DNA from 3 places in the Thioalkalivibrio sp. HL-Eb18 genome. Region 3 is predicted to be linked to each of the others. Evidence: predicted binding sites of a transcription regulator. Region 3 holds the regulator's gene; each other region holds the start of a gene.
The links. The regulator sigma-54, encoded in region 3, starts transcription at its own class of promoters, with help from an activator protein. The targets are predictions, from matches to a motif close to TGGCANGNTNCNTGCTT.
Positions count from the first base shown of each region.

Region 1: the regulator sigma-54 is predicted to act here: its motif matches at 2,888-2,904, upstream of flgB (flagellar basal body rod protein FlgB).
Region 2: the regulator sigma-54 is predicted to act here: its motif matches at 2,366-2,382, upstream of F813_RS0104010 (PEP-CTERM sorting domain-containing protein).

Region 1 is NZ_KB822961.1:136,029-141,449, forward strand. It holds gene flgA (flagellar basal body P-ring formation chaperone FlgA) at 1-549, opposite strand, end outside; gene F813_RS0102105 (chemotaxis protein) at 792-1,721, shown strand; gene F813_RS0102110 (protein-glutamate O-methyltransferase CheR) at 1,995-2,810, shown strand; gene flgB (flagellar basal body rod protein FlgB) at 2,981-3,391, shown strand; gene flgC (flagellar basal body rod protein FlgC) at 3,428-3,847, shown strand; gene F813_RS0102125 (flagellar hook assembly protein FlgD) at 3,861-4,532, shown strand; gene flgE (flagellar hook protein FlgE) at 4,558-5,421, shown strand, end outside.
Region 2 is NZ_KB822963.1:9,334-14,754, forward strand. It holds gene glyA (serine hydroxymethyltransferase) at 1-901, opposite strand, end outside; gene F813_RS0104005 (PEP-CTERM sorting domain-containing protein) at 1,488-2,165, shown strand; gene F813_RS0104010 (PEP-CTERM sorting domain-containing protein) at 2,498-3,130, shown strand; gene F813_RS0104015 (TAXI family TRAP transporter solute-binding subunit) at 3,367-4,368, shown strand; gene F813_RS0104020 (TRAP transporter permease) at 4,365-5,421, shown strand, end outside.
Region 3 is NZ_KB822966.1:53,274-58,694, reverse strand. It holds gene rapZ (RNase adapter RapZ) at 1-418, opposite strand, end outside; gene hprK (HPr(Ser) kinase/phosphatase) at 419-1,450, opposite strand; gene F813_RS0106825 (PTS sugar transporter subunit IIA) at 1,518-1,988, opposite strand; gene hpf (ribosome hibernation-promoting factor, HPF/YfiA family) at 1,993-2,331, opposite strand; gene F813_RS0106815 (RNA polymerase factor sigma-54) at 2,334-3,827, opposite strand; gene lptB (LPS export ABC transporter ATP-binding protein) at 3,901-4,629, opposite strand; gene lptA (lipopolysaccharide transport periplasmic protein LptA) at 4,680-5,204, opposite strand; gene lptC (LPS export ABC transporter periplasmic protein LptC) at 5,197-5,421, opposite strand, start outside.

The sequences.
Region 1 (5,421 bases), on a different contig from region 3:
GCGCTGGGTGACGTGCTGCTGGCCCAGGATCTGACCAGGTCGGATGTTGCGCCGGGTCTGCAGTCCCACCAGTTCGCTCTTGGTCTCGAAATAGCTCCCGGCATGGCGCGAGGTCTGAATACGCTTGGTGCGCACATCGCCGGGGAGGATCGTGTGCTGGCGCCGCAGGTTGCGGCTGGCGACGAGGACCTCGGCGTAACGCTCGACCGTGACTGGCACATAGATTGACCAGCTGACGGGGGCCTCGCACTGAACCTGTACCGCCGTATTGCCATCGCGCCGTCCGCCAGGCGGGAAACGGGTCTCCAGCGCCTCGCTGCATCGGGCCAGGCGCAGGCGGTTGTCCAGGCGGCCGATCTGAACTTCCACCGCTTCGTCGCCCGGTTCGACGTTCAGCTCCTCCTGGATGAAGCGCTCCGCCGCCAGGCGGATGTTCTCGACTGCCTCGATCTCGGCCTGTGCCGTTATGGAGACCAGAGCCAGAGCAACGCCCATGGCGGCCGGAAGCCACCAGGAGCGAATAGAAGGTTTGAGTGCTGGCTGGTTCATGGGCTGGATGCGCGTCGGCTCGTCAGGACTCGAGAGGTTTGAACAGACGTGCAAGCAGAAAGCATGCCAGGCAATAAGGGTCGTACCCTCAAGAGTGACTACGGCCGGCCGTTACCGGGTCTAGAACGCGTGCAATCGGCATGCGACGGCGGTTTGTAGCATGACAGCGTCGGTCCACGGGGTGCACACTGGGGACGGCGAGTCGAGGTGGCTGGCCGCTGGGCGAGGGGGAGAGCAGGACAATGAGTCAATTCATTGACGATGTGAATCAGCGTACCCAACTGGTGGGGCAGAACCGTATGGAGCTGCTCCTGTTTCATCTGGGGAGCTCGCAGACTTTCGGTATCAACGTATTCAAGGTGCGCGAGGTGATCCCGTCGCCGCCGCTGCGGCAGATCCCCGGATCGCTGAGCGTCGTGCGGGGCGTGGCCACGCTGCGCGGCGGGACTGTCCCCATCATCGATCTCGCGCGCGCCATGGGGTTGCGCACGGCCGTGGGCGAGACGGACAACCACAAGGTCGTGGTGACCGAGTTCAATCGGTCGGTGCAGGGGTTCTGGGTGTCCGCGGTCGACCGGATCGTTAACGTCAACTGGGAAGACGTGAAATCACCGCCTCGGGGGACTGGGCGCGAGTCGTTTCTGGTGGCGGTTACGGAGATCGACAACAAGCTGGTCGAGATCATTGACGTCGAACGGGTGCTGTCCATCGTCAATCCATTGCCGTCCAGTGTCTCCGACGAGGTACGTGCGGAGGCCGAGGAAGAGCGTGCACGGCATGGACAGCGCAAGATCGTGATCGTCGATGACTCCGTGGTCGCCCGCAAGCAGATCGAGGGTGCGATAAAGGGCCTGGGCTGGGAGTATGTGGTCTTCAAGGACGGTCGCGAGGCCCTGGATTTCCTGGAGGAGCAGGCCGAGGCTGGAACCGTGGACGAGGTGGTGGAGCTGGTGATCTCGGATATCGAGATGCCGCGCATGGATGGGTACACCCTTACCGCTCGAATTCGTGCAAACGATCGCCTGAAAGGCCTTCGGGTTCTGCTGCACTCGTCACTGAGCGGGGAGTTCAATACGGATATGGTCAAGCGTGCCGGGGCCGACGCCTTCCTGTCCAAGTTCAACCCCGACGAGCTGGCCGAGGCTGTACTTGATCAGACCCGCAAGGACTGATGCCGGTGCCCGCGCCGTTTGCGTTTATCGACCGATTCGGCCCTGGCGGCATGGAAGCGGTAACGGATTGCCGGCCGTGTGAAGATCGGCGGCCATGGCGCGCCGCATCCACCGCCCGTTGGGATGCTGTCGGCGTCCGCGCGGTTGCACGTATACTGCCCCTGTCCGGGATGGGGGTTCGCGTGCCCCTTGGCCGGGTTTTCCGACATGCTGTCAAGGATTCGTCATCAACGTGCCTGTCCGCCCGCACCGTCGACTTTCAAGGATGACTTCGTGATCGACTCGCGCGACTACGAGGAGTTCTCGCGTTTCCTGTCCGAATGCTGTGGCCTGGTACTGGGCGACAGCCGTCAGTATCTCGTGTCGAGTCGTCTGTCGCGGCTGCTGGACGAGTTCGGCTACAAGAGCGTCCCGGAGTTGCTGCATGCGATGCGTCAGGCGCCCAATCCGCGCCTGCGCACACGGGTGATCGACGCGATGACCACGAATGAAACCTCCTGGTTTCGCGATGGCTTCCCGTTCGAGATCCTGCGCCATGTCCTGCTACCGGAGCGTGCGGAGAAGGGCGCGGGGATCAAGGTCTGGTCGGCCGGCTGCTCCAGCGGGCAGGAGGCCTACAGTATCTCCATGGTGGTGTCCGAATGGGAAGAGTCGCGCCCAAAACGCGTCGTGCCGGTGTCGATTCTGGGTACGGACCTCTCGGAGAAGATCCTGGACGATGCCCGGCGCGCGGTGTACGACGGGCTGAGTATCGTGCGCGGCCTGAGCGAGGCGCGGCGTGCCCGCTTCTTCGAGACTGTGGCGGAGGGCCATCGCGTGCGTACGGAGATCCAGCGCCGCTGCCGCTTTCAGAAGCTCAACCTGATCGACAGCTACGCGGCACTGGGCAAGTTCGACATCGTGTTCTGTCGTAACGTACTGATCTATTTCTCCGCAGAGACCAAGCGACAGGTTCTTGACGGAATCGCCCGCCAGATGAACCCCGGTGGTTATCTGTTTCTTGGCGCTTCCGAGACCGCAGGCCCTTACACCCAGGCCTTCGAAACCGTTCGCACCGAGTACGGCTCGGTCCTTCGTCTGAAGGGCTGACGCGCCTTGTAGCGCTTCCCCATACGGTCGTTCCCGGCGACCTCGGCACCCCTATCCAGACATTCGTCAGCCCATAGTGGCACACCAATTGCTTTGTCCCTGTCATGCGGGGCGAAGCGGTTTCGTCCCGAAGAACCTGAAGTTCGCAATTGGCGGACGGGGTACGACGGATGAGTCTCTCTCTCGACAAGGCGATGGGCATTCTCCCGGAGGCGGTCAACGTCCGCGCGAAGCGGATGGAACTGCTGGCCTCGAATATCGCGAATGCCGACACGCCCAATTACAAGGCGCGCGACATCGACTTTCGCTCGGCATTGCAGGCGGCGGCCGGTGAGGGCGGCAATCTGCCCATGGCGCGCACCCAGCAGGGCCATATTGGTCCTGGAGGATCGGGCGGCACGAACGGGTCGCTGGAGACGCTTTACCGCGTGCCGTCACAGCCGTCGCTGGATGGCAACACGGTGGACCCGCAGCTGGAGCGAGCGGCCTTTGCGGAGAACTCCCTGCAGTACCAGAGCAGCCTCGAGTTCCTGAACCGCCGGGTTTCCGGCATCCGTGACGCCCTGCGGGGCGAGCGCTAATGCGAGCGCCAACGCTGGGACCAGGAGAGTGATGTCGTGAGTGATCTGTTCAAGCTGTTTAACACCTCGGCCTCTGCGCTGACCGCGCAGTCGGTGCGGCTGAATACGGTCGCGTCGAATCTGGCGAATGCCAACACCGTCGCGACCAACCCGGACGAGGCCTACCGGGCGAAGCAGGTGCTGTTTCAGACCGTGATGAACCAGGCCGACCCGAACGGCGCATCCAACGGCGTTCGGGTGGCGGGTATTGACGAATCGCAGGCGCCGCCGCAGCCGCACTATGAACCGAATCACCCGCAGGCCAACGAAGACGGCTACATCTTCCGTCCCGCGATCAGCGTGGTGGAGGAGATGGCCAACATGATGTCGGCCTCGCGCAACTACGAAGCGAACGTCGAGGTGATGGAAACCTCGCGCCAGCTGCTGCAGCGCACGTTGCAGATCGGCCAGGGCTAAACCGGAGCGCCGCATGACACAGATTTCACCGGACATGCTGGATCGACTGGGCCTGTCACGTCCCAGGCAGGACGACAAGGAAACGGATCGCCTGGGTCAGGACGACTTCCTGAAGCTGATGGTGACGCAGCTGCAGAACCAGGACCCGTTCGAACCGATGGAAAATGGCGAGTTCATTGGACAAATGGCCCAGTTCTCGACCGTGACCGGCATCGAGGAGCTGTCCAAGTCCTTCCAGCAACTGGCGCAATCCATGGGTCAGAGCCAGACCTTGCAGGCGGCCTCCCTGGTCGGGAAGGACGTACTGGTACCGACAGATTTCAGCGAACTGGGGCCGGAGGGCATGGTGCGTGGTGCCGTGGACCTTGATCAGTCCACCGGTCAGTTGCAGGTCGAGGTGTACAGCCCCACGGGTGAACGCATCCGCAGCATGAATCTGGGTTCGGCCAGTGAAGGGCTGCAGGAATTCACCTGGGACGGTCTGCGCGATGACGGGACGCCTGCGGCCCCGGGCGTATATGAATTTCGGGCGTCGGCCCAGAGCGGTTCCAGTAGTGAATCAGTGGATGTCTTTCTCGACGCCCGCGTCGAGAGCGTTTCGGTAGGTGACGATTCCAGCCTGGGCCTGATGGTCCGGGGTCTGGGCGAGATCAATTTCTCGGATGTCCGGCGCATCAGCAGCTGACGGACACAAACGGAGGTAGACCAGTATGCCCTTCAACATCGGATTGAGCGGACTGAACTCGGCACAGGCCGATCTGCAGACCACCGGCAACAACGTCTCGAATGCCGGCACCACGGGCTTCAAGCGCTCGCGCGCGGAATTTGGTGATGTCTTTGCCCAGAGCTTTGGTGGCGTTAGCCAGACCGCGACCGGTGGCGGCTCGCGGCTGATGGCCGTCACTCAGCAGTTCTCGCAGGGGCGCACGGAGTTTACCGAGAACGGGCTTGACCTTGCGATCGATGGCGAGGGCTTTTTCGTGCTGAACGATGGTGGCAACCGCCTCTACACCCGTGCCGGCGAGTTTCAGGTGAACCGCGACGGGTTCCTGGTGAACAACCAGGGCCAACAGCTCCAAGGCTATCCGCCGATTAACCCGGGCAGCACCGATACCGACTTCAATACAGGGCAGCTAGGGGATCTTCGGTTGCAGACGGGCGCTTCCGCACCGCAGGCCACCAGCGAGATCGAGGCTCTGGTCAACTTGCAGTCGGACGCGCCCATCCTGGACCCGGATACTTTCGATTTCGATGATCCGGACAGCTACAACTACTCGACCTCCCTGACGGTGTATGACTCACTGGGGACTTCGCGCGACGCGCGCCTCTATTTTGTGAAGAGCGACGAGCGGGAATGGACGGCCTTCATGACCGTTGATGGCGAACCGATCAACGAGGACGGTTTTGAGTTGTCCTTCGACGCCAGTGGCCAGCTGGACGGCGACACCGAATTTGCCTTTACCACGGATGAATTCGGAAACGGCGCGGATGGCCTGGACGGTACGATCGACTTTGCCGGCACCACCCAGTTTGGCGGCGATTTTGCGGTGAACGACCTCGGCCAGGACGGTTTT
Region 2 (5,421 bases), on a different contig from region 3:
GGACCTCGGCCATCGCGCGGGCGTTGGCGATCACCTGCTTCTGGTAGGTCTTGAATTCCGGCTCCAGGGCCTCCTTGAACGCCACCGCCTTGCCGGCGATCACGTGCATCAACGGACCCCCCTGGGTGCCGGGGAAGATCAGCGACTGGAACTTCTTGTTCAGCTCCGGCTGACCCTTGGAAAGGATAAAACCGCCACGCGGCCCGCGCAGGGACTTGTGCGTGGTGGAGGTGACCACGTGGGCATGGTCGATCGGATTCGGGTATTCGCCGGCGGCGATCAGCCCGGAGACATGGGCCATGTCCACCATCAGGTAGGCGCCCACGGAATCGGCGATCTCGCGGAAGCGCTTCCAGTCGACCACGCGCGAGTAGGCGGAGAAGCCGGCGACGATCATCTTCGGCTGGTGCTCGGTGGCCAGGCGCTGGACCTCGTCGTAGTCGATCAGGCCCTCGTCGGTGATGCCGTACTGCACCGCGTTGTAGATCTTGCCGGAGAAGTTCGGCTTGGCGCCGTGGGTCAGGTGCCCGCCGGCGTCCAGGCTCATGCCGAGCACGGTGTCATGCGGCTGCAGCAGGGCCATGTACACGGCCGCGTTGGCCTGCGAGCCGGAATGCGGCTGCACGTTGGCGTAGTCGGCGCCATAGAGCTGCTTGAGTCGGTCGATGGCGAGCTGCTCGACGATGTCCACGTACTCGCAGCCACCGTAGTAGCGCTTGCCCGGATAGCCCTCGGCGTACTTGTTGGTCAGCACGGAGCCCTGGGCCTCCATCACGCGCGGGCTGGTGTAGTTCTCCGACGCGATCAGCTCGATGTGCTCTTCCTGGCGCTGCGCCTCCTTGCTGATGGCGCCCCAGAGTTCGTCGTCGTAGCCGTGGATGCTCATGTCGATCGAAAACATTCGGATCTCCCGTTTCATTACTTTCGTGGATTCGGTTTCCCGGCGCGCCGATTCACCGGCGCAGGCCTGGGAAGGGGGAAACAAAGACGCGTAATGATAGGGGATGCGGGGCTTTTTTTCAGGCGACCACGCCGGCAAGGCCCCGCCACCCGCGATTCGGCACGCCACGCAATACCGACATTATTTCCTTTTTTTCAATCGCCTAGACGAGTTTCCGTTCTTTCACGAGACCGGTGCGGTAGCGAGGCCAACCGATGCGCCCCGTACTCACCATTAGTGTCCTGTTTCTTTACACCCGATCTCGAACCGGCGTGGAAGCCGGCATACGGCCACCGCCCTCTAACCACGTGCGCACTAGGCCTGTCATCCAAATGGATGCCCAACCAGCGTCACACTTTTTTACACCCATACCCTTCGCGCCATGCTCGAGCGCATGGACATTCGCCTATCCATATGTTTTTGCGTGTGGATTCTTTGTACCGAGCCCGCATGGCACCTTTTCTGCATACCCCTGCATGCACAAGGACCGGATGGGCCGGATCCGCGCAAGCTACCCAGGGGGCTATTCCCAGGGAAGGTGCATCGAATGAAACCCATACGCATTACACCCTATTTCGCGAGTGCCGCCCTGTTGCTGGGCCTGGGCCTTTCCGGCGCCGCACAGGCTTCGTTTATTAGCTGCGAAAGCCTGGACGGGGGCCTCGAGGATCGCGTTACCAGCAACATCGGCTGCCAGGTACTCCAGCCGCTCGATGGCAATGCGAACGACCCTGTGGGCGGCGACTCAGCCAACTGGATCGTCAACACCGCCGGTGGCACGGGTTTTTTTGGTATCAGCGACTGGCAGTTCGATGGTCGCTGGGAAGACCCGCCCGACAGCAACGGCGATCCGCTGGAATTTGATCCGGCGGACCCGACACTCAACCTGGTCACCCTGAATGGCCACTCTCTGAGCGGCACCTGGACACTCGATCCGAGCTTCGTCTACGGAGACCTCCTGTTCCTGTTCAAGGACGGCGGCAACACGAACCTGGTTGGCTATCTGATGACCGGTTACAGCGGCTCCTATTCCACGCCCTTCAGCCGACCGCCGTTCCCGCTGCCGGGGGCAGGAAACGACCGCGACATCTCCCACGTCAGCATCTACTACCGCCCCGGCGGCCGTGTCCCCGAACCCCACACTCTGCTGCTATTGGGTCTGGGTCTGGGCTTGCTGGGTATCGTCGTCCGCCGCAAAGCGCGCAGGGACACGATGGCAGCCTGATCACCTCCTGCTCGGCTTCGGCATGATGGCGCCCAGGTGGCGCCATCATTGCGTTCAGGCTCCCCGATCCACAATGAATCGCTGGCCTCGACCGGACATGTCCGGTTTTTTTACATCTTGGCTATACCCCGCGACCGCCTCCTCAAAGCAATTCCCGCAAGCGGTTGTTTCAGCAGCCGAATCCCCCATCTCGTCGAACATGGCACGAAGCGTGCTGCATTCCCGCCTTGTGAGTGATGGCACTTTCGGACGATCCCCGTCCCCGCCGCATTCATGAGACACCATGGAGGGACTTTCGTCCCATGGAGATAAGCCCGATGTCATGCAAGCCTTTGCCCTCGTTCCTGGCCGGGACGTTGCTCCTGTTGACCCTGTCGCTTTCCGGGGCCACCCAGGCCGCACTTCTCGATTGCAGTGCCCTGTCCGGCAACGTCGGCGACAAGGTCAGCAACAATATCGGCTGCCAAATTTTGTCGCCTTTGGATGGTGCGGCCACCGACTCCACCACCGGGGACCCCTCCAGCTGGCTGGTAAATACCGCGGGCGATACCGGGTTCTTCGGGATCAGCGACTGGCTGTTCGACGGCCGCTGGACCTCCCCCGGGTCGAACAGCTCGACCCTCGCCAGCTTTGATGGCAATCGCCACAACGGGCAATGGAGCCTCGATTCCGAATGGGACTATGAAGACCTGCTGTTCGTGTTCAGCCATGGCAACGGCACCAACCTCGTCGGGTTCCTGATGACCGGAATGAACGGGGAATACAGCTCACCCTTTACCCAACCGCCCTTCAACTATCCGGGTGCGGCTACACGCAACATCTCGCATATCAGCGTCTATTACCGTTCGAGCGCGGTCGGCACCGTCCCCGAACCGAAGACGATGCTGCTGATGGGCCTGGGGCTCGGCCTGCTTGGGCTGATACTTCGCCGAAACCGGCTTCAGGGGTCCCGTTTTCCGGCCTAGCCGAACACACCGCGGCCCGTCGCCGCGCGCCATAAAGGGCACGCCTGTCGGGCGTGTCCTTGATCCTGCTTGAAGAGGGTCCTGCACAGGACCGCGGATATCCAAAGGCGGGGCTGCCCCCATCGTCCCCGCCCGCAGGCACAATCGACCTGAATGCGAACGTGCTATTTGATCGACGTCTCCCTAGAATCCTCGGCACTGCCGCGATTCGTTCCCGGCAATACCCCGGAGGGCGTATGAATCGATCCAGTGTGACGAGGACCGACCGGCGATGGCTGCAACGGCTGCTGCCAGTGCTCACCCTGGTCAGCCTGCTGCTGGCCACCACCACACAGGCCGAATCGCGCTTCATCAATATCGGCACCGGCGGGGTCACCGGCGTGTATTACCCGGCGGGCCAGCACCTGTGTCGTCTGTTCAACACCCGCCGCGACGAGCACGGGATGCGCTGCACGGCGGAGAGCACCGGCGGGTCCGTGTTCAATCTCAACATGATCCGGTCGGGCGACATGGACTTTGGCGTCGCGCAGTCGGACCTGCAGTACCACGCCTATCGGGGCTCCGGGCGTTTCGAGGCGTTCGGCCCCGCCCCCCATCTGCGCGCGGCGTTCAGCCTGCATGCCGAACCCCTCACCCTGGTAGTGCGACCTGACGCAGACATCGAGGGGCTGGATGACCTGCCCGGCAAACGCGTCAACATCGGCAACCCGGGCTCGGGCCAGCGCATCCTGATGGAAGAACTGATGGAGGCGCTGGGCTGGGACCAGGACACCTTTCGCCGGGTGAGCGAACTGCCCTCGCGCGAACAGGCCCAGGCGCTGTGCGACAACCGCATCGACGCCTTTGTATTCTCGGTCGGCCACCCCTCGGCCGCGATCCAGGAGCCCATCGCGACCTGCGATGCGCGGCTGGTGTCGATCGAAGGCGCGACCGTCGACCAGCTGGTCGAGGACACCCCCTATTACCTGCGCGCCGTGATCCCCGCCGGCACCTACCCGGGCCAGGGCGACGACATTCACACCTACGGTGTCGGTGCCACGCTGGTGACCTCGACCCGCACCTCGGAGCGCGCGGTCTACGAGATCACCCGCGCGGTGTTCGAGAACTTCGAGACCTTTCGCGGCCTGCATCCGGCCTTTGGCCCGCTGGAGCGCGAGACGATGGTGGACGAAGGACTATCGGCCCCCCTGCATCCGGGGGCTCAACGCTATTTCCGTGAAGCGGGGCTGATCGAATGAGCGAGACCAGGGGGACTACCGGGGAGGCCACGGAACCGGCCGACAACGCGGCCGAGACTGCTCAGGAACTGGAGTCCGGTGCGCGTCACCCGGGGCGCGGCACACGCAGCCTGATCTGGCTGACTGCAGTGGCCTGGTCGCTGTTCCAGATCTGGATCGCCTCACCCCTGGGCGACTGGCTGGATTTCTTTGTCGTCTCGGATACCGAGGCGCGCTCGATCCACCTGGCCTTTGCGGTATTCCTGGCCTACCTGCTGTTTCCGGCGATCCGCCCGGGCACGCGCCACGTGTCCTGGTCGCGCGCCATTGGCGTGACCTACGCCCTGGGCGGGCTGATCCTGATGGCGTTCGGGATCTGGCAGTTGCTGGGTCTGGAGCGCCTGGCCGAGGTCTACGTAATCATCGGACTGACCCTGCTGGTGATCGCATTGCCGCTGCTGCGCGGCCATGACCCGATCCACCACATACCGCTGACCGACTGGATGTTCGCGGCGATCGCGGCCTTCAGCGCGCTGTACCTGTACCTGTTTCATGCCGAACTGGCCGATCGCCCCGGGGCGCCCTCGGACGTCGATCTGATCGTCGCCGGGATCGGCCTGATCCTGCTGCTGGAGGCCACCCGGCGCGTACTGGGTCCGGCGCTGACGATCATCGCCGCGATCTTTTTGTTCTACACCTTCGCCGGCCCGATCATGCCGGACATCATTGCCCATCGCGGCGCCAGCTATCCCCGCGCGATGGCGCAGCAGTGGCTGTCCAACGAGGGGGTGTTCGGGATCGCGCTGGGGGTCTCGACCAGCTTCGTGTTCCTGTTCGTGCTGTTCGGCGCGCTGCTGGAGCGCGCAGGGGCAGGCGACTACTTCATCCGGGTCGCGTTCTCCCTGCTCGGGCACATGCGCGGAGGCCCGGCCAAGGCGGCCGTAATGGCCTCGGGGATGACCGGGGTGGTTTCGGGTTCGTCCATCGCCAACGTCGTCACCACCGGGACCTTCACCATCCCTCTGATGAAGCGGGTCGGCTTCAGCCCGCACAAGGCCGGGGCCGTCGAGGTGG
Region 3 (5,421 bases):
TCAGATCGGCCTCGGCCGCGACATGCCCGAGCCAGTCGCGCTCGCGCTCGATCGCATCGACCAGCGGGACGCCGTCGCGCGCCAACGGGTGTCGCCGGCGTGTCAGGTGGTAACGGCGCAGCAGAACCTCGCTGGAGGCCTGCAGGAACATCACCTCGACCTGCAGCCCCTTGCCCCTGAGTTCGCGCAGCAGGTCGGCAAAGCCCTCCAGCGCCGCCAGCCCGCTGCGGACATCCACCCCGACTGCCAGATGCCGGTCTTCGTCCGCGTCGTAGTCACCACTGCGGACCTGTTCGATCAGTCCGGGCAGCAGCGGCAGGGGCAGATTGTCGACGCAGAAATAGCCGGCGTCCTCCAGGGTGTGCAGGGCGACCGTCTTGCCGGAACCCGACAGACCACTGACCAGCAACAGTCGCATTCAGCCCTCCGGGTCCGGGTTGGGGACCGTGGTGGCGGGGATCGCACGATGGTAGGGCGGCTCCTCGGGCTCACCGCTCATCTGCCGGCGCTGGCGCGCGCGCAGGTCGTCCCCGGCAACGTAGCCCTGCATGTGCAGCATGTGGTTGCGTACCGCCGCCTCGATCATCACGGCGATGTTGCGCCCCGGCGCGACCGGCAGGCTGATCAGCGGGATGCGCAGCCCGAGGATGTCGATCTCCCCGCGGCGGCCGTTCAGGCGGTCGTCCGGCACCGGCGAGGGCTCGTTGTGATCACGCAAGTCGATGATCAGCCGCAGGTATTTGCCGCCCTTGATCGCGGAGTCCCCGTACATCGCGCGGACGTTCAGCACGCCCAGCCCCCGGACCTCGAGCAGGTCCTGCAGCAGGGCCGGGCAGTGCCCACGCACGATATCCGGGGCGATACGGGCGAACTCCGGCGCATCGTCGGCAATCAGCCGGTGCCCGCGCGAGATCAGCTCCAGCGCCACCTCGCTCTTGCCGACGCTGGACGCCCCGCTAATCAGCACGCCGATCCCGAGGATCTCCATGAACACGCCATGGCGGACTTCGAAGTGGGCCAGCCGCTGCTGCAGGAAGTAGCGCAGCAGGGAGATAATCTCGTGGCTGCTGGTCGAGGAGCACAGGATCAGCGGCAGCTGCTCCTCGGGGACGTCCGGCATCTCCGAGAACGGACAGGTGTCCTCGGCGAAGATCACCGCGGTCGTGCCGGTGCGGGCCATCTCCAGGATCAACTGCTCGCGCTGTTCGTCGCTCAGCCGCGCGATATAGCGCGCCTCGAAATCACCGATGACCTGGATGCGGTTCGGCCGAATCAGGTTGAGGTGCCCGGCCAACGGCAGGTCGTCGCCATCACCGCCCACCAGGTTGCGGTCGGGGGCGACCTGCTCGCCGTGGACGTAGCGCAGGTCGAGGCGGTTGCCCATCGCCTGGATCAGGGATTCGACGGTGATGTCGCGCGCGATGCCGCCCTCTCCCAGTGCCTCGTTCATGCACGAGTCTCCGGCATCGCTGGCGCGGGGTGTCGTAATCGGGGAAGCGCTGCCGGGAGAGCCATGCTCAAGCGTCGCCGAAGGCCCGGGTCAGTTCACGCTCCAGGCCGTCGGCATCGCCGGCGCGGCGGAGCGCCGCAATATTGTCGGGCTGCGAGAGACCACGGGCCAGTTGCGCCAGGAGATCCAGGTGCGCACTGGTGGCCGCCTCGGGGACCAGCAGCGCGATCAGGATATCCACCGGCTCGTGATCCATGGCGTCGAAGTCGACCCCTTGGTCCAGCCGCAGGACCGCGACACGGGGGGCATCAAGCTCGGCCAGGCGCCCATGCGGGATGGCCACGCCATGCCCCAGACCAGTGGAGCCAAGCTTCTCGCGGGCAGACAGGGCCTCGAAGATGGCCCCGCTGGCCGGGCCGGCGGACTCCTCGCCGCCGACGGCCAGCAACTCGGCCAGGGTCTCGAGCGCCCGTTTCTGGCTGGAACACTCGGGCTCCAGCCGGATACGGTCGCGGGTGATCAGCTCGGCAATGGTCATTGCGTTACAGGGCCTGTTCGCGGTTGCGCTGGGCGCCCTCGGCGCGGTGATGGTCCTTGACCTTTTCCTTGTGCTTGATCAGCTGGCGATCCACCTTGTCGATCAGCCCATCGATCGCCGCATACATATCCTCGTGACTGGCTTCGGCGTGGATGTGATTGCCGCTGACCTGGAGATTGGCCTCCGCCTTGTTGTTCAGGTTCTGGTTTTTCTCGTGGGTCAGCACCACATGCACGTCGATCACTTTGTCGAAGTGGCGCTCCAGCTTGGCGAACTTTTCGTTCACGTAGTCGCGCAGGGCGTCGGTGATATCGACGTGATGGCCGGTCAGGTTGATCTGCATGGTCAGGCTCCTTTCTGCTTGGTTCCGCTGGGCATGCTCGCCATCTGCCGGCGTTCGCTGGAAGACGGTATGTGCATGGCCTCGCGGTACTTGGCCACGGTGCGTCGGGCCACATTAATGCCCCGATCCGACAGGATCTGGGCCAGTTTTGCATCACTCAGTGGCTTGTTCGGGGTCTCGCCACCAATCAATTCCCGAATCATGGCACGGATCGCGGTCGCCGAGCATTCGCCGCCGTCGGCCGTCCCGACATGACTGGAAAAGAAGTACTTGAACTCGAATACCCCACGCGGGGTGTGCATGTATTTCTGTGTGGTCACCCGCGAGATGGTCGACTCGTGCATCTCCAGGGCCTCGGCGATATCGCGCAGGATCAACGGCTGCATCGCGACCTCACCATGCTCCAGAAACCCCTGCTGGCGTTCGACGATGGCTTGGGCCACCCGCAGCAGGGTGTCGTTGCGGCTGTGCAGGCTCTTCAGGAACCAGCGCGCCTCCTGCAGCTGATCGCGCATAAACGCGCTGTCGCGGGCATCGGAGACCTGCCGCACCATGCCCGCATAGAGATCGTTGATGCGAATGCGCGGGGCAATCTCCGGATTCAGGTCCACACGCCAGCCATCGCGGTCATGGCGGACATAGACATCCGGCACGACGTATTCCGAAGTGGACTCGCTGATCTGGGCACCGGGCCGCGGGTTCAGGGTGCGGATCAAGTCCAGCGCCCGCGCCAGCTCGTCCGGGTCGCGTACCCCGGACTGGCGCTGCAGGGCCCGGTAGTCCCGCTTGGCCAGGCTCTCCATGCCGTTTTCCAGGATGGCTCGGGCCGCATCGCGTGCCGGGGCATCCGGCGCCAGATGGCGCAGCTGGATCTCCAGGCACTCGCGCAGGTCCCGCGCACCGACGCCCAGCGGGTCGCACTGCTGAATCCAGTGCAGCACCGCCTCGACCTCGTCGACCCCCACTGGTTCGTCCTCGCCCTGGCTGATCATCTCTGCCAGCGCCTCGAGGTCGCCGTCCAGATAGCCGTCCGGGCTGATCGCGTCGATCAGCGCCGCGCCGATGCGCTGGTCGCGTGGAGTCAGGTGGCTCAGATGCAGCTGCCAGAGCAGGTGATCCTGCAGCCCCTCGTCCTCGCCGTCGGAGGTATTCTCGAGCGGATCGCGATCATCCAGGCCGCGCGGGCTCGGGGCGGGCTCGTAGATGTCGTCCCAGCGGCTGTCGGTACTCAACTCCTCGGGGATCACGTCATCGCCGGCCGTGTCGGACTGCATGCGATCCCCGTCGACCCGTTCACCCCCTTCCTCCGGGCGCTCGGGCGGGGCCTCCTCGCCCTCGTCCTCCACCTGCTCGAGCATGGGGTTGCTTTCCAGCGCCTGCTGGATCTCCGCCTGCAACTCCAGCGTGGAAAGCTGCAGCAGGCGGATCGCCTGCTGCAGCTGCGGGGTCATCGTTAGCGTCTGCCCCAGCTGCAGATTGAGCCCGGGCTTCAGCATCGCGGTTTGAGGTCCATCGTGACCATTAAGATCATCTTAAAAGGACTCGTCGAGACATGCCCAAAGGAAGTACTCACAGCCGAAAGTTTTCGCCGAGATACACCCGGCGCACCTGGGGATCATCCAGCAGTTCCTGCGGGGTCCCCACGCTCAGGATGCGGCCCTCACTAAGAATATAGGCTCTGTCGCAGATTCCGAGGGTCTCGCGCACGTTGTGGTCGGAAATCAGCACGCCGATCCCGCGCTGGGCCAGATGCCCAATCACCGCCTGGATATCGCCCACGGAAATCGGGTCCACGCCGGCGAACGGCTCGTCCAGGCAGATAAAGCGCGGGTCACCGGCCAGTGCCCGCGCGATCTCGGCACGGCGGCGCTCGCCCCCGGACAGGGCAATCCCCGGGCTGTGGCGCACCGTCTCCAGCTGAAATTCCTCGATCAGGGCATCGCCGATGCGGCGACGTTCGTGGCGATCAAGCTCCGGCCGCAGCTCCAGCACCGCCTGCAGATTGTCCCACACGCTCAGCCGCCGGAAGATCGAGGCCTCCTGCGGCAGGTAGCCCAGCCCGGCCCGGGCCCGTGAATGGATCGGGGCCCGGGTGATGTCCCGGTCACCCAGCGTGATACGGCCGCGATTGGGCCGGATCAGGCCGACCAGGCTGTAGAAACAGGTGGTCTTGCCTGCGCCGTTCGGGCCCAGCAGGCCCACGACCTCCCCTGGTGCCAGATCAACGTCGACACGATCCAGCACCGTACGCTTGCCATAGCGCTTGGTCAGCTCGCGTCCGGTCAGATAGCCGGCCATCGGCGGGGGGTCGCCACCGGCCACTGCGGGCGCGCTGGTGTCGAGCTCGGTCATTCGTCGTCTTCGCGGGGCTGAATCGTGATGCGTACACGCTCGTCATCGGTCTCGCCACGCTCGGCCTCGATCACGTCCGTCTCCAGGTCGTAGACGATGCGCTTGCCGCGCGCCTCCTCGGCGGCCGTGACCACATGCGCCTGGTCGGTCAGGATCACCCGGTCCTCGTTCAGCAGGTAATCGATGCGCAGCGCGGTGGCGATGCGCATCTCGCCTGTTTCCGGGTCCGGGGATTCCAGCCGCGCGGGCTCGCCGTGGGCCTCCATCTCGTAGGGGCGCCGGTCACGACTGCGCACATAGACCTTGTCCGCCTCCAGCGTCATGTCCCCGCGGATCACCACCACATCGCCGGTATAGGTACCCAGGCCCCGGCGCTCGTCCATCTCCGCGTGATCCGCGGTAATCTCCACCGGCAGGGACTGTTGCTGGGCGATAACCGGCACGGCCAGCAACAGCAAGACACTGCTCATCAGCACGGGCCACCCGGCCCGGGCGAGCGACGACCCACCACGTTCAGTCATTAGCGGCTTCCTCCTCGCCCGACTCGCTGTAGAGCGTGTACACGTCATGGAACAGCTCTATGGTATCCCCTCGCGAGTCCACGCGCAGACCCGTACCCCGCTGAAAAAGACCGGGTTGATCAAGCGTCGAGAGCGAATCGGAGGTGGCAATCATGGTATCGGTCGCCACCGTCACATCGGAGGACTCGATGACCGTGCGCACGCGCTCGTCACGCTC